2 regions of the Streptococcus sp. 517s genome follow, and region 1 is predicted to be linked to the other one. Evidence: predicted binding sites of a transcription regulator. Region 1 holds the regulator's gene; the other holds the start of a gene.

What was found. Region 1 encodes CtsR, which represses protease genes until heat stress. Its sites were predicted from a motif close to TTGGTCAAAAAAGGTCAAANA; they were not measured.
Region 2: the regulator CtsR is predicted to act here: its motif matches at 2,588-2,608, upstream of ACVX3R_RS06380 (ATP-dependent Clp protease ATP-binding subunit).

What each region holds. Positions count from the first base shown of each region.
Region 1 covers NZ_CM136847.1:1,786,178-1,794,448, forward strand. Annotated here, with positions in the region: gene ACVX3R_RS08885 (GAG-binding domain-containing protein) at 1-1,251, opposite strand, end outside; gene ACVX3R_RS08890 (isoprenylcysteine carboxyl methyltransferase family protein) at 1,334-1,861, opposite strand; gene bgrS (sensor histidine kinase BgrS) at 1,970-3,310, opposite strand; gene bgrR (response regulator transcription factor BgrR) at 3,307-3,960, opposite strand; gene ACVX3R_RS08905 (ATP-dependent Clp protease ATP-binding subunit) at 4,212-6,644, opposite strand; gene ACVX3R_RS08910 (CtsR family transcriptional regulator) at 6,646-7,104, opposite strand; gene ACVX3R_RS08915 (hypothetical protein) at 7,512-8,102, opposite strand; gene ACVX3R_RS08920 (Panacea domain-containing protein) at 8,071-8,271, opposite strand, start outside.
Region 2 covers NZ_CM136847.1:1,237,675-1,245,945, reverse strand. Annotated here, with positions in the region: gene ACVX3R_RS06385 (GyrI-like domain-containing protein) at 1-247, shown strand, start outside; gene ACVX3R_RS06380 (ATP-dependent Clp protease ATP-binding subunit) at 290-2,548, opposite strand; gene ACVX3R_RS06375 (DUF1797 family protein) at 2,786-3,016, opposite strand; gene ACVX3R_RS06370 (amino acid ABC transporter permease) at 3,208-3,891, shown strand; gene ACVX3R_RS06365 (amino acid ABC transporter ATP-binding protein) at 3,891-4,625, shown strand; gene ACVX3R_RS06360 (TfoX/Sxy family protein) at 4,659-4,979, shown strand; gene ACVX3R_RS06355 (bifunctional methylenetetrahydrofolate dehydrogenase/methenyltetrahydrofolate cyclohydrolase) at 5,128-5,985, shown strand; gene ACVX3R_RS06350 (HAD hydrolase family protein) at 5,990-6,763, shown strand; gene ACVX3R_RS06345 (phosphate ABC transporter ATPase) at 6,817-7,638, shown strand; gene ACVX3R_RS06340 (NAD(P)H-hydrate dehydratase) at 7,654-8,271, shown strand, end outside.

The DNA of each region.
Region 1 (8,271 bases):
ACTCATGCGATTAGAAAGCGATAGATTAGCTTCTGAAATTTGTTTAGCTAAATCTTGCTGATCAGTCTCCTTAGCACTTCGTTTGTCTCTCGGTTTCGTTGTCTCTTTATTGCCATTAGATGTTTTGAGTTTTGCAATCTCATCAAGAAGACTGTGTTTAGCCTTCAGCACCTCTTCGTTTTTCGCGGCCTGATCGAGTTGCTGAAGCGCCTTTTTTTCCAACTCGCGTAACTGTTTGATTGTGGCATCCTCGTTTGCTTCTTCTTTGTTTAGTTTTTTCTCCTTTATGTTTTCGTCCACTTGTTGATTGACGTAGTTTTGAATTTCTTTTTCAACGTAAGCTTTGTAAGATTTGAATAACTTACCTAGATCAGCAATAACTTCTTGTTTAATCGTTTGGAGCGGTTTATCCGACTCGTTCTTAAAATCATTTACAACTCGCTCTTTGATTTTATTGATTTCGCCTACTAAAGAACTTTTATCCTCTTCAGTGATACCTTTTGTAGTTGCCATATCGCTAATCAATTTCTTTTGATGGTCGAGTTCTTCATTGATTTTTTTGAAAGTATCTTCCAGCTCTCTATAACTATTCTCCAAAGTTTCTAGGTTATCACGGTCATCTTCTCCCTCAATCTCTTTTATCAAGGAATCTTTCCGCTCAGTTGGTAGAGTACCTTTTCTAATTTCTTCTTTTAAACGTTTTTGAATTTCAGCGACCGCACCTGTGTTCTCTTTTGTAGAAGTATCTTGAGACTGTTCCGAGCTCTCCTTAGTCGGAGGAACTACCTTGTTTTCATCTTTCGATTGATTTTCTTTTTCCTTCCTTTCTTGTTCCATATGCTGCTTTTCATGGTGTTCTAGTAAGTCTAGATGAAAATCATTATCTATCGAAAGCAAGCTTCCTGTATCATTCGCCTGTTCGATTTTCTGCTTATATGCTGCTTTTTTATCTGCAGGAAGGTCACTTTCCGCTAGCTCTTTTATTAATTTTTCTTTTGCATCTTTCAAAGTTTCTCTAGCTGGCTCTGTTTTTTTATTATTTTCAGAAGAAGTTTCTTTGTTTTCTCCTGCCTTATCCTTAGATGAAGTTTGTTCAGTGACCTTAGCACTATTTGTGGGTGCACTCGAGCTCATCTCACCAGCATGAGCAACACTCCCCATAAAGAAGCTAGCTACTAGTACACTAGCTACTCCTACACTAAATTTACGAATGGAATAACGCATTCTTCGTTCATGATTTGATTTAAACATATCTATATCCTCCACGATTTTAATTAACTACAGTATATCCTGCCAATATGAATTGTATATGAAATTTGCTATATTATTTTCGCTATCCTTTCATTCTTCCATTAGGAATGATAACTTCTTGCAGTAATTTCTCTTCTTCTGCTATTCTTTGATAAAGAATAACCGCATAGACAGGAAAAATAAAGATAAAAGTTACGTAAGAATGACTCACCAAAGCTAAACCAACTAGCTCAGGGAGAACATTTAAAAAGTAATTGGGATGTTTCACAATTCGAAAGAGAGGATGATCTACATATTTGTGATTATTGACAAGCATAAGCTTTACTGTCCAAATATCTCCCAACAAGTGAATGACCAGCAATAACATCAACATGGAAAAAATAAGCAAAACTAAACCAACCATGCTCATGCCATCAAACCTTGTCTTGTGCACCATTGCTTCAACGAAGCAAGAGAGATAGAAGACAATATGAGCCATCGTTAATCGTTTTGTATTCTCAACTCCAAATTCTTTCCCGCCATTGCTAAGGATTCGTTTTTCATTCTCCATCGAACGTTTTAAAAAAATCAATCGAACGAGGAAGGTTAACAAAATAATCGCTAATACCATACCAGTATCCTTTCTTTTTTCTATATTTAAAATAATATTCTCATGTTAAACCTATGTGAACTTTAGCAAAAAAGAACGGAGAGATTTCCGTTCTTTTGCTTTATACAATTAATCTGCTTGCAAGCAAATTTTAAATTCCATTCCCTGTTCATAAGGGAGAAAACTATAGGACATTTGATAACTTTCTAGGATGTTATTCACGATATAGAGTCCCAAACCAGACCCTTCAGACTTGTCTGTAACAACTTGAGAGTGGTAAAAAATATCAAACAAATGATTCAACTCTTCTTGATTAAGAGGTTGGCAGGTATTTTTGATAGAAAGATAGCCATCTTGCTCGGATAGGATTACGCGCCCATTTTTATCTGAATATTTAATTGCATTACTAATCAGGTTTGTCAAAACCTTATCCAATGCCTTGAGACTCATGATGACCCTAGTAGCATCTGTCAATTGATTTTCAATTTCTATTCCTCTTGAGCGTGCTAATTCCTGATAGCGAGATAAAACATCCGTCAAAACAGTCTGGACTATCAAGGTCTCGCTACACTCTGTCCACTCTTGGAACTTAGAGGACTCCAAAACTTCTTCGAGCAAGTGACTCATTTGATCAATTTGATCGATACTCTTTGCTATATACTTAGGGTGGTCTTTATAATCTCCAACATTGTACTGCATATTCTCTAGAATAATTCGAAGACTGGCTAAAGGGGTTTTCAACTCATGTGACGCTCCACGAACAAAAGAAACTTTCTGCTTTTGCAACCTGATGATCCGTTCATTTCTCCTCTCAGATTCATCAATGACTGTCAGCAAGTTTTCATACACATCATTGATTTGCTTTCCAACTTCCCCAACTTCATCCTTTCGCGTTTCATCAAAGCGAATATCATGATCCAACTCCTGCATCTTACCTGTAACCTTTGAGATATAAAAGAGAGGCTCCAATAAACGTTTCGTATAGAAGTAGGAAAAGAGAAAAGCAAATACAAGCGTTGCTAGAAAGGTATAAGGGAGATAGAGAAGCATAATCCGTGTTGCCTCTTTATAAATATCCACACCTTGAATAAATTGAATGGTTACCTTTTTACCATCAACTGTCGTAATCTGACGGTCAATCGTTACGATATAGTTAGTGGGACTGCCTTCCTTTATTTCCAAGTCATGCACAAGGGAAATTCTCTTGTCCAGTACATCATCTTTCAAATGGGCAGAGATGCGAAGAGACTTCGAATAGGACTCCAGCAAGCTAGGCAGTTCATGAAAATTTTTGCCTTCTAAGTACCTGCTCATAATAGTCGCACTCTCATTAAACTTCTCACCCTCTTGCTGAATGTAATAAAAAGGAAAGGTCAGATAGATCGCAATGTGGATGACCAAAGCAATTGCACCTAAAAGCGAAAAACTTCTTAAAAATGATTTGGTTAATAATTTAGGGTTTTTTATCATAAGCTAATTTTATATCCGGCATTTTTCACTGTTACAATACAATCCAGATCCAACTTCTTACGAAGATTTCGAATGTAAACATCAACTACTCTATCAAGAGGCAAATCTGCAAAATCATTTGAGATAGACTCGAGTATCTGCTCTCTACTCAAGACCTGGTTCTTATGTTGGATCAAACATTTTAAAACCAACAATTCTTTTGGCTTAATTGCAACCTCCTCGTTCTTGACTCGAGCTTGGTAAGATGTGAAATCCACTGTCACATCTTGATAATGCCAAATATCCCCCACAACATAGTAACGCCTAAGCAGGGCTTGAATACGCTTGACTAGGAGCACTAGTGAAAATGGTTTTGTCACATGATCATCAGCATAAAGGTCAAATACCTGCATCTGAGTTTCCTCATCTCCGAGCGCACTTAAGACGATTACAGGAATATCATGATTTCCATTAATTTCTTTTAACACCTCAAATCCACTCCGCTTTGGTAACATCAGATCCAAGACCATCAGATGAATAGGGAACTCATGAAATTTATCCAAAGCCTCCTGCCCATCCTTTGCTAGAATAACATGATAGCCTTCTTCTCTCAAAAAAGCAGCTACCCCCTCTCTAATCATATCCTCATCATCTACAACTAAAATGTTCATCTATTCCCCTTCTTAACCTATCTAAAATTCACTCTTTTGCTAGGTTTACATTATTTTCATTTCATACGCAAAAAAAGAAACAGGGCTCTATTGAAATGGTGGAAATTTCAGGAAACTCTGCTCTTTTTCATTCTATACAAATCTTAATATCTATTCTTATTATAACCAATATTTACATATTGTCAACTTGTTTCCTTTGGTTTCATAAAAATAAATACAAAAAAATCAGGATTGCTCCTGATTCTCCATTTTTAAGCAATATCAAATTTTAGTTGGCCAGCTTTGACACCGATTTTGAGAGTTTTGCCTGCTACCAGTTCTCCCTTGAGAAGGAGTTCTGCCAACTTGTCTTCCACTTCTGTTTGCAGGGTTCTGCGAAGTGGGCGAGCTCCCATTTCTGGATCATAACCTTGGCTTGCTAGTAACTTCAACGCTGAAGCTTGCAGTTTCAAGTCGATGCCTTTCTCTGCTAGGCTAGCAATCAATGGTTTAACCATAATCTTAACGATTTCCTGCATGTGTTCGCTATCCAAGCTGTGGAAGACCACCTTTTCATCAATACGGTTGATAAACTCTGGTCGATAAGTTTTTTTCAACTCTTCAAAGATGCGTTTTTCCATATTTTCCTGGTCAAAACGAATATCTTTGGCTCCAAAGCCGACCGTCTTGTCATCACGAAGGGCTGTCGCACCAAGGTTTGACGTCATGATGATAATGGTGTTTGAGAAGTCAACCTTGCGTCCCTTGCTATCTGTCAAGACACCGTCGTCCAAAACCTGCAAGAGAACATTAAAGATATCTGGGTGGGCCTTCTCTACCTCATCAAAGAGGAGAACGGAGTAAGGTTTGTTGCGAACCTTCTCAGTCAACTCCCCACCTTCTTCGTAGCCCACATAGCCCGGAGGAGCTCCATTGAGACGGCTAGCTGCGAATTTCTCCATATACTCACTCATATCAAAGCGGATAAGGGCTGATTCGTCATCAAAGAGGACTTCTGCCAGAGCCTTTGCCAATTCGGTCTTACCGACTCCTGTCGGCCCTAGGAACATAAAGGAACCAATCGGACGCTTGTGACTACGAATTCCTGACTGGTTGCGGCGAATCGCACGACTAATACTTGAAACAGCTTGATCTTGACCGATGACACGTTTGTGTAGTTCAGCTTCAAGATTTAGATACTTCTTAGCATCAGTCTGAGTCAGTTTTTGAACTGGAATCCCTGATAAACGACTCAAAGTCGTCAAAATTTCAGATTCTGTTACCAAGTCTTTATAGACAGGGACTTCCTGCTCTTTTGCTATTAACTGGGCAGCTTGTTTCCACTTGCCATCCATCAAGGCCTTGTCAGCTGGACTCAAGCCGGATTCGTCTGCTTTCACATGCTTGGATTTGTTTTGCACTGTTGCTGCCGCTTCATCTAAAAGGTCGATAGCAGAGTCTGGTAAGTGACGACTGGTCAAGTAACGATGCGCCATCTTGACAGCTGTTTCAACAGCTTCATCTGTGATTTGCACACGATGGTGTTTCTCATAGGTAGCCTTCAAACCTTGCAAAATAGTCATACTGTCAGCTAGACTTGGCTCTTCAATCGTCACTTTTGCAAAACGACGAGAAAGAGCTGCGTCTTTTTCAATGTGTTTTTGGTATTCTTCCTGAGTGGTTGCACCAACTGTTCTCAAAGTTCCACGAGCCAAGGCTGGCTTCAAGATATTGGCCGCATCCAGAGTCGAGTCAATACCGCTACCAGAACCCATGATGGTGTGAAGTTCATCGATAAAGAGGATCACTTTGCCGTCTTCCTCGATATCCTTGATGATGTTGTTCATGCGCTCTTCAAAGTCACCACGGAAACGTGTTCCTGCAACGACATTCATCAAATCAAGCTCTAGAACGCGCATCTTTGCCATTTCAGCTGGTACATTCCCACTAGCAATACGCTGGGCAAGCCCAAGTGCCAGAGCTGTTTTCCCGACACCCGCATCTCCAACCAAGACAGGATTGTTCTTGGTCTTCCGACTCAAAATCTGAATCATACGCGAAATTTCCTTGTCACGACCGATAACTGGCTCTAACTTGCCAGAGCGCGCTTGCTCCGTCAGGTCATGCGTGTAATCCTCTAGACCACCACTTTGAGCTTGAGGCATGCCCATCATATTGGCCATGGAATTTTGCTTGTCAGTTACTGTGCGATGACGTTGACGCAAAGCCTTGAGATCTTCTCTTGTCCATCCTGCACGTTCTTCTAGATTGCGACGAAGAGCAGCAATTCTGATCTGATCTCTCTGGTCTTCATAAGAAAAGCCTGCTCTCTCCAAGATGCGAGTTGCCAAGGCATTGCCGTCATGCAAGATCGCATAGAGGACATGTTCTGTCCCTAGCACCTTTGCGTGGACCACTGAGGCTACATACTCTGCTTCTGCAAAGAGGACCTCCAAACGATGGGAAAAGGGCAATTCCGTAAAGGTTTCGTCTTGGCTATAGTCCGTTTCAGTCAGTTCCAACGCAACCTCTTCTAAACGGTCCATTTCATAAGGATAATCATTTAGAGTCGCACCTGCCACACTGTAACTGTGATTGGACATGGCAATCAATAAATGCCAAGACTCTAGATAACGAGCTCCAAAATGGCTCGCAACCATGTAGGCACTCTCGATACATTCATTCAATGCTTTTGAATAGTTCATATTACTTCTCTTTTCTATCTACCTCTTGTAATAGCTGTCGGAGCATATTGGCACGGACAACTGAGGATTCTTCTCCTAGGACACGATCTGTTGCTACTGAAGTCAGCAAGGTCATTTCCTGCTTGGTCATCAAGTCCTGCTCCACCAAAAGCTGGAGAATATCCTCATAAATCTCCTGACTAACTCGCTCACCAATCGAGTAAAGCAAATCGCGGAGCATCTCATGATGACTGGAAAATTCAATCCGCCCTATTCGAATGTAGCCTCCGCCACCACGCTTGCTCTCAACCAAGTAACCTCTGCTTTCCGTAAAGCGGGTCTTGATGACATAGTTGATCTGGCTCGGTACAACCTGAAAGGTATCTGCTAACTGGCTCCGTTGCAATTCCACGATACCAGATTGGTCTAAAATAGCCTTGATATAGGCTTCGATATGATCTGATGTATTTTTAAATCTCATAGTAAATCAAACTCCTTCTTTGAACCTTGACTATCTTTGACTATACTATCATTTAACACTCTATAAGTCAAATTTTTAAAGCTCAGCCCTTGAAAATACTGACTTTCTTTAAAAACATTTAGGCATTAAATCGCCTTAGTTTTTCTTGAAAGTCCCTAAAAAAGTCCACAAAAAGAGCCCTGAAAAGGGCGTAATATTGACGAGTTCAGCAGGCAAGAAACTAGCACGGTCAGACGTGCTTTTTATCTACAAAAAATGGTAGGCATCCTCGTACTAATGGGTACTCAAAAACCTACCACTTACTTAAGTTATAGTATATTTTGACTATTATTCAATTTTCCTAAACACAAAAATTAATGAGTTTAAGAGAAAGATGACTTGATACCAGTTATAGTATAGGATCTTTTTTACTTTAGATACTTACTCATACATGTTCCATTACCTTTATTGGCTTTAAAAACATCATTTTCTCTAGTTCTTCTATCAGTAACAACAAGGTGAAGTGGATCTAATAAAAAAACTAGATATTTTTCTCCTTCCAAAATTACAAATACCCTAAATGATGTTGACTTATCTAACTCGTTAGTCCTAAGTTTAATCTTATTTATGTTTGTTATTGAAAATTCTCTAGTTAAATATAGTTTGAAAATTCTCTCTAGACGCAACTGAGCTGTTTCAGTTAGAGAAAAATAGTCAGTCTCATCCATGTCATGTTCATTTAATTTTTTTAAATCTGGCCAAAATAAATTTATATTATTTACAAAATTTTGAACAACATCTTCTTTTAGAAAATTAGTAAATTGATCTTCTGGATATAGTTTATATTTTGAATGTTTCGACTTTATTACGTCACTTGAATACAGTTCAAATTCTCTAGGTTTTTCAGGCTTTAAAGGATCGCTTTCAATGCTATTTTCTGGCTCTATATTTGTTTTCTTACTACTCTTACTTTGAATTGGATTACTATCAAGCAGATTGGATAATTTCTTTGTACTCATTTGCAATATCTTCCATAGAAATAGGAGTAGAATTTCCTTTTTCTATTGCTTCCTTCCAGCTTCTATCTTCGTGGCTTCTATCAACAAGTGCAAAGTCAGATTTTTTCACTATCATGCTTCCAACATCATTTATAAAATTATTAATTTCTATGTCAATAGGTCCATCTCC
Region 2 (8,271 bases), 550 kb from region 1:
GCCAAATCCTCTCTATGAGGCTGTTCGTTTTGAAAAGATAGAAGAAGGCCAAAGCCTTGCTATGATTCATGTAGGACCTTTTGATACTGAAAATGAGACTTTTGCAGAGATGGAGCATTTTTGTCAACTTCATAAGCTCAAAAGAACTTCGGAAGTCCACCGAGAAATTTATCTCAATAACCTTCATCGAACGGAGCCAAGCAAATTAAAAACAATTCTTCGCTATCAAGTTCAAGAAGAGAATTAAAAAAGAACAGGAAACAAGATTTCCTGTTCTTTTTTATGAGTTCTAATCTTCTCTTTCAGAAGTATTCTCTTTGATTTTTTCAGTTTTTTTGGCAGATTTGATTTGAATCTTACCATTGCTTGTCATAACTGCTTTGAGGTCTTTTTCACTTGGATTTTCAAGGTAGAAGTCAGTGATGGCATCCTCAATATGGTCTTGAATGGTACGGCGGAGTGGGCGTGCCCCCATTTTTGGATCATAACCTAAGTCAACCAATTTTTCCTTGACCTTGTCTGTCACATCGAGGTGGATATTGTTGCTGGAGAGGCGTTTGTTGACATCCGCTAGCATGAGTTCGACGATTTGGAGAAGGTTGTCCTTGCTGAGAGCTTTGAACTCGATGATGCCGTCAAAACGGTTCATAAACTCTGGGCTAAAGAAGTTACCGAGTTCGCCGAGAACAGAGTTGGTACGTCCTTCACGAGCAGCTCCAAAACCAACGCTGGCTTCGGCCTTACCGGTACCCGCATTTGAGGTCATGATAATGATAGCATCCTTAAAGCTAACTGTGCGTCCTTGCCCATCAGTCAAACGACCATCGTCCAAGACTTGAAGGAACATGTGCATCACATCTGGGTGGGCTTTTTCAACTTCATCGAGAAGGATGAGTGAGTAAGGATTGCGACGAACCTTTTCAGTCAGTTGACCAGCTTCATCATAGCCTACATAGCCTGGAGGAGCACCGACTAATTTAGCCACACTGTGTTTTTCCATGTATTCACTCATATCAAAGCGAATCATGCTGTCAGCAGAACCAAAGAGCTCAATGGCTAGTTGTTTGGAAAGTTCTGTCTTACCGACACCAGTTGGTCCGACAAAGAGGAAACTTCCGATTGGGCGGTTGGGAGTACCAAGTCCAACACGATTACGACGGATGGCTTTGGCAATCTTATCGACAGCTTCATCTTGACCAATGACATGAGCTTTGAGGTCGTCTGCTAGATGGATAAGCTGAGACTGTTCTTTTTCTTTGAGTTCTCCAACAGGAATATTGGTTTTCTGCTCAATGATATGTTCAATGGTTTTCTCGCTGATAATTGGAGTATCCTGATCGGTCACCTTGTTCTTTTGCATTTCTTTGTACTTGGCAATCTGATCGCGGAAATAAGCAGCCTTTTCAAAGTCTTCCTCTCGTGTAGCCTGAGCTTTGAGATTCTCAGCCTCAATCAAACGCTGATCAATCACTTTAGGATCAACAAAGTTCAGTGTCAGATTCATCTTTGAACCAGCTTCGTCTAAAAGGTCAATAGCTTTGTCAGGCAAGAAGCGGTCTTGGATGTAGCGGTTGGAAAGATTGGCAGCAGCTTCGATAGCAGCGTCTGTGTACTTGACATGATGGTAGTCTTCGTATTTTTTTTGAACCCCTTTGAGGATGGTAATGGTTTCTTCGACAGTTGGTTCATCTACCTTGACAGGCTGCATACGGCGCTCTAGAGCAGCATCTTTTTCAATGATACGGTATTCATTGAGAGTAGTGGCACCGACCAGTTGCAATTCACCACGGGCAAGGGCAGGTTTGAGGATATTGCCTGCATCCATATTGCCATCACCTGCTGATCCTGCGCCAACAATTTCATGGATTTCATCGATAAAGAGGATGATGTCCTCTCGTTTGCGGATTTCTTCCATGAGTTTTTGCATACGTTCTTCAAATTGGCCTCGAATACCTGTTCCTTGAACTAGACTAACCACATCCAAACGGATAACTTGCTTGCCTTGGAGTTTATGGGGAACATCGCCATCGACAATCTTCTGAGCTAAACCTTCGACAACGGCTGTTTTACCAACACCAGGTTCTCCGATAAGGACAGGGTTGTTCTTGGTTCGACGGTTGAGGATTTCGATAACGCGGATAATCTCCTCATCTCGACCGATAACAGGGTCAATATCTCCCCGACGAGCAATCTCAGTTACGTTGATACCATATTCCTCTAGGAGTCCTCTTTCTTGGCTAGGAGGTGTTTGAAGTGGACCACGGTTTTGAGGCCCATAACCCCCATTTCCACCGTGACCATCACCTGATTGAGTGGGAGGAATGTTATTAGAAGAAGGTCTGAAATTGTTCAAATCATTGAAAAAGTCGCCAAATGGATCAAAGTCATGATTGTTTAAGTCAGTCATTCCTTTAAAGAGGGTATTATTTGGATCTGTTTTGATAATTTTATAGCAGTTTTGACAGAGATCAATTTGCTTTTGCTGTCCATTGATATTGGTATACAGATGAATTGTTGAGTCGTTAATTTTACAGTTTTGACAGAGCATACATCTACCTCATTTCATTCTTATTCTTGGTCTAAGAAAAAGGTCAAGAATAGTCAAAGTTTTATACTCTCATTATAGCATGATTAAGGTGTAAAGCAAGTAAAAAGATTGGGAAGTGGTCGTTTTTAAAAGAAGGATTTATGGAGAATCAAGCGACATTGAAGGTAAGAAAAAATCCCATTTGTGGTGACAAAAAGGATTCTCATTCATCGGGCCTTACTGCCCGTTGTTTTTATATTAGTAAAGAAGTTCGTAGATCTCCATTGCAATCAAATCAATGCTATCAAAGGTATAAGTTTCACGAGCTTCTACATCGCGAAGGGTGAAGAGTGATCCGTTTTCTTCGTCATGGCTGTATGCAACTTCTGCGACAACAACACCTTCACGTTCAAAATTACGTTTTAGATTTCCACCATCTTTTGTCATTGCTTCTAGGCGGTTAATGATTCTAACCAAATGTGATTCCATTTTGATTCTCCTCCATTTCTTATCGTTTCTATTTTACCATAAACAAGAGGTAGTTGACTAGAAAAAAACTGTGATTTCTCTCTATTTCTCCATTCTATCAAGTTAGTTGTTAAAATTAGAGAAAAAGGATTGCATTTTAATTCAATTCATGTTATAATCATACAATCCAATACATAGAAAGTTGATTGAATATGAATTTTTCTTTTTTACCAAAGTATTTACCATATTTTAACTATGGTGCTCTGATTACCGTATTGATTTCCATCTTTGTTGTCTGCTTAGGGACCATTATAGGTGTGTTACTGGCCTTTGCCCAACGTTCACGCTTTAAACCGCTCGTTTGGTTTGCAAATGTGTATGTTTGGATCTTCCGTGGAACTCCGATGATGGTTCAGATTATGATTGCCTTTGCTCTTATGCATATCAATGCTCCAACTATTCAAGTGGGAATTTTAGGAGTTGATCTTTCTCGTTTGATTCCTGGTATTCTGATTATTTCTATGAACAGTGGTGCTTACGTTTCAGAAACTGTTCGTGCGGGGATCAATGCCGTTCCTAAAGGGCAATTAGAGGCCGCATATTCTCTAGGTATTCGTCCGAAAAATGCCATGCGTTATGTCATTTTGCCACAAGCTATCAAAAATATTCTTCCAGCTCTGGGAAATGAATTTATCACCATTATCAAGGATAGTTCCCTCTTGTCTGCGATTGGGGTGATGGAGTTGTGGAATGGTGCAACGACAGTAGCAACAACAACTTATTTACCATTGACTCCCCTTTTATTTGCAGCCTTTTACTATTTGATTATGACCTCTGTTTTGACAGTGGCGTTGAAAGCATTTGAAAAACATATTGGACAAGGAGACAAGAAATAATGACAGAAACCTTGATTAAAATTGAAGAACTACATAAGTCTTTTGGGAAAAATGAAGTTTTAAAAGGCATCAATCTTGAGATTAAACGTGGAGAAGTTGTGGTCATTATCGGTCCGTCAGGGAGCGGGAAATCAACTCTCCTTCGTTCGATGAATCTCCTTGAAGAAGCAAGTAAAGGTAAGGTTATCTTTGAAGGAGTTGATATCACAGATAAGAAAAATGACCTTTTTGCTATGCGTGAAAAGATGGGTATGGTATTCCAACAATTCAACCTCTTTCCCAATATGACAGTGATGGAAAATATCACTTTGTCACCAATTAAAACCAAAGGTGAAAGCAAGGAAGTTGCGGAGAAAAGAGCACAGGAACTGTTAGAAAAAGTTGGCTTGCCAGATAAGGCAACGGCCTATCCACAGAGTTTGTCAGGTGGTCAGCAACAACGGATTGCCATTGCACGTGGACTTGCTATGGAACCAGATGTTTTGCTTTTTGATGAGCCGACTTCAGCCCTAGACCCTGAGATGGTTGGAGAAGTCCTAGCTGTTATGCAAGACCTCGCTAAATCAGGGATGACTATGGTGATTGTGACTCATGAAATGGGCTTTGCGCGTGAGGTAGCAGACCGTGTTATCTTTATGGCGGATGGAGTTGTTGTCGAAGATGGAACACCAGAGGAGATTTTCGATCAAACAAAAGAACAACGGACCAAGGAATTTTTGAGTAAGGTTTTGTAAGACCTCATTTTTAGAAGAAATGGAGTAGGCATTATGTCTTCCAGTAAAGAATATTTAGATTTTATTCTCGAACAGCTATCGGAGTTAGAGGAGATAAGTTATCGTCCTATGATGGGAGAGTATATCCTTTATTATCGTGGGAAGATTATTGGGGGAATCTATGATAATCGTCTGTTACTGAAGCCTGTGAAGGTAGTCATGGATCAACTGGGACAGACTAGGCTTGAACGTCCTTATGAAGGAGCTAAGGAGATGATTTTGATAGAAGATATTGAAGATAAGTCATTTCTAACGAGATTAATTAAGGATATGTATGAAGTCTTACCGTCTCCAAAAGTCAAAAAGAAAGCATGACAAATTTACCTAGTATAAATAGGCATAAAAGCTCGATACGAGCTTTTTCTTATAGTTTCAGACTATAAGGTCTATTAGTCAAGAAATGTTAGAATGACAAGGTGTTTTTTGTTATAATAGAAGATATTTGATAGAAAAGAGAAGAGATATGGCTCAGATTATCGATGGGAAGGCTCTTGCAGCTAAGTTACAAGGACAGTTGGCTGAAAAGACGGCCAAACTAAAAGAAGAAACAGGTCTAGTTCCAGGATTGGTAGTGATTTTGGTGGGAGACAATCCTGCCAGCCAAGTCTACGTTCGCAATAAGGAACGGTCAGCTCTCGCTGCTGGCTTCCGTAGTGAAGTAGTGCGAGTTCCAGAGACCATTACCCAAGCGGAATTATTAGACTTGATTGCCAAATACAATCAAGATCCAGCTTGGCATGGGATTTTGGTCCAGTTACCTTTGCCAAAACATATCGATGAAGAGGCAGTTTTATTAGCCATTGACCCCGAAAAAGACGTGGATGGTTTCCATCCCCTAAACATGGGTCGCCTCTGGTCTGGTCATCCAGTTATGATTCCTTCAACACCTGCAGGAATTATGGAGATGTTTCATGAATATGGGATTGATCTAGAAGGTAAAAATGCGGTTGTTATCGGTCGCTCAAATATCGTTGGGAAACCAATGGCTCAGCTTCTTTTAGCCAAGAATGCGACTGTGACTTTGACTCACTCACGCACCCATCATCTTGCCAAGGTGACTGCTAAGGCAGATATTCTTGTGGTTGCAATCGGTCGCGCTAAGTTTGTGACTGCTGACTTTGTCAAACCGGGAGCGGTTGTCATTGACGTTGGGATGAACCGAGATGAAAATGGCAAGCTTTGTGGAGATGTTGATTATGATGCGGTTGCACCACTTGCTAGTCACATCACACCTGTACCTGGTGGAGTTGGACCTATGACTATTACCATGCTAATGGAGCAAACCTATCAGGCAGCGCTTCGAACACTGAACGAGGACTAGGAAGATGAAATTCGTATTTGACCTGGATGGAACGCTATCTTTTGACTACATGACCATTGATGAGGAGATTCAGCAGGTTCTTTTAAAGGCTGAAGATTATGGGCATGAGCTTGTGTTTGCCTCAGCCCGTTCTTATAGGGATTGCTTGGGTTTATTAGGCCCTGAACTCAGTCAGCGCTTGGTCATAGGATTGAATGGTGGCGTAGCCTATCATCTGGGGCAGGCTATCTTCGAAAGGAATCTCGATGCTAGAGTTTATCATGCGCTAGTGGATTATTGCCAGACCTACAATCTCCCTTTTTTTGCAGATGATTGCTTTGACTATAGCGGTCAGATTGTAGAGAAGATTCCATTTATTTCCAGTGTGGATCCCCTAAAGGTGGCTCGTCATCAGAAACTTGAGGACTTAGGGACTCCGATTAAGGTAGTCGTTTATATGGGTGACCATGAGAATTTGCTTGATGATCTGCTTGGTCAGCTAGAAAGACTAGGACAGGCTCATCTCTCCTATCATGCGCATGAAAAGTGCCTTTATGTTAATCCCTTGGATACTCATAAGGCGACAACTGTTGAAAAGTTATGTGGGGAGAACTTCATCGCTTTTGGAAATGACCAAAACGATATTGAACTGTTTAAAACGTCGCTCTATTCAGTTCAGATAGGAGACTTTGCTGGCCTTACTCCATATGCAGATGACACGTTAGAGCTAAAAGGAGCTCCTTCTCCAGCAGTAGCGGCTAAAATCTTACAGACCTTTGCGGAATTTAAGGGGAAATAGTGTAGAAGGAGGTCTGAACCTCCTTTTGTAGTATAATGGAGTGAGGTGATTAGATGATTTTAAAAATTTATAATGGAGAATATAGTTTACAATGGGATGGAATATACCACTTAGCACTGTTTGATTATCCAAATATTCAAGAGTGGGAATTAGAAAAAATTGCTAAATTTATAGCTTACGAAAAATTTCATAAACGTCAAACAAGTATCGAGTGTGCTGATTCTTGTTTAAAAAAAGAGATTTTAGATTACATCTGTCAGCATCCCTTTCTTCCACCATTTACCCCTACAGATAAAAGAGTAGCTTCGACTTATGATCTACATAAGAGGTTAGTGACTTCAGACTACTGTAGTCAAACTACGACTATAGATGCAGCGATTTCTATTTTTAAAACAGGCCAGCTCTTATCTGCTGTAAAAGCTTTTGGGAAAGGTGCTGAGGAGTTGGTTTTGGATAGTCGAAATGCTGCATCTGACCCGAAAGATTATTTTGACTATGTCATGTTAGGATGGTCAAATACAAGTTCTGGTTATCGATTGGCGATGGAGCGTTTATTAGGTCGAGCTCCTTCAGAGGAAGAATTACAAGACAAGTTTATTCCTGGAGTAAGTTTTCATTTTATCTATACAGATTTGATTAAAGTTCCTGGTTATATTTTTGATGGTTACCATGTTGCAAAAATTAAGAACATGCTGAATTTATTAAGTGAGTTGTATATTTGCATTATTCCAACTCATAATAAGAGCCAATTTGAAAATATTATTCCAACCAAAATACAAGATAGGGTGTATTATCTTGACTATGCTGGAGAAGACTTAGAAGAGTGGACTAAGAAAGTCTATCAAGTTGTTTTAAAACAATCAGATAAAGGATAGTTGAGGAAAATAACGATGAAAGTGATTGATCAAACTTTATTAGAAAAAGTTATTATTGAACGTTCTCGTCACAGCCATAAGGGAGATTACGGGCGTCTGCTCTTGCTGGGAGGGACCTATCCTTATGGGGGAGCTATCATCATGTCAGCTATTGCAGCTGTTAAAAGTGGGGCAGGTTTGGTGACTGTTGGAACGGATAAGGAGAATATTCCGGCTCTGCACAGTCATTTACCTGAGGCCATGGCATTTTCTCTTCAAGACCAGCAATTGTTAAAAGAACAGTTAGTAAAGGCAGAAGTTGTCTTGTTAGGTCCGGGTTTGCGAGAGGATGCATTTGGAGAAGAACTCGTAAAACGGGTCTTTGACAGCCTTAGAAAAGACCAGATTTTGATTGCAGATGGCGGTGCTTTGGGCATCTTAGCAAACGGCCAGTTACCATTTCCTTCCAGTCAGCTCATCCTAACTCCCCACCAAAAGGAATGGGAAAGACTGTCTGGTATAGTTCTTGACCATCAGAATACAGAGGCGACTGCTAGAGCTCTTTCAGCTTTTCCTCAAGGAACGATTCTAGTTGAGAAAGGTCCAGAGACTCGTATCTGGCAAGCTGGGCAGCCTGAATATTATCAATTAGAA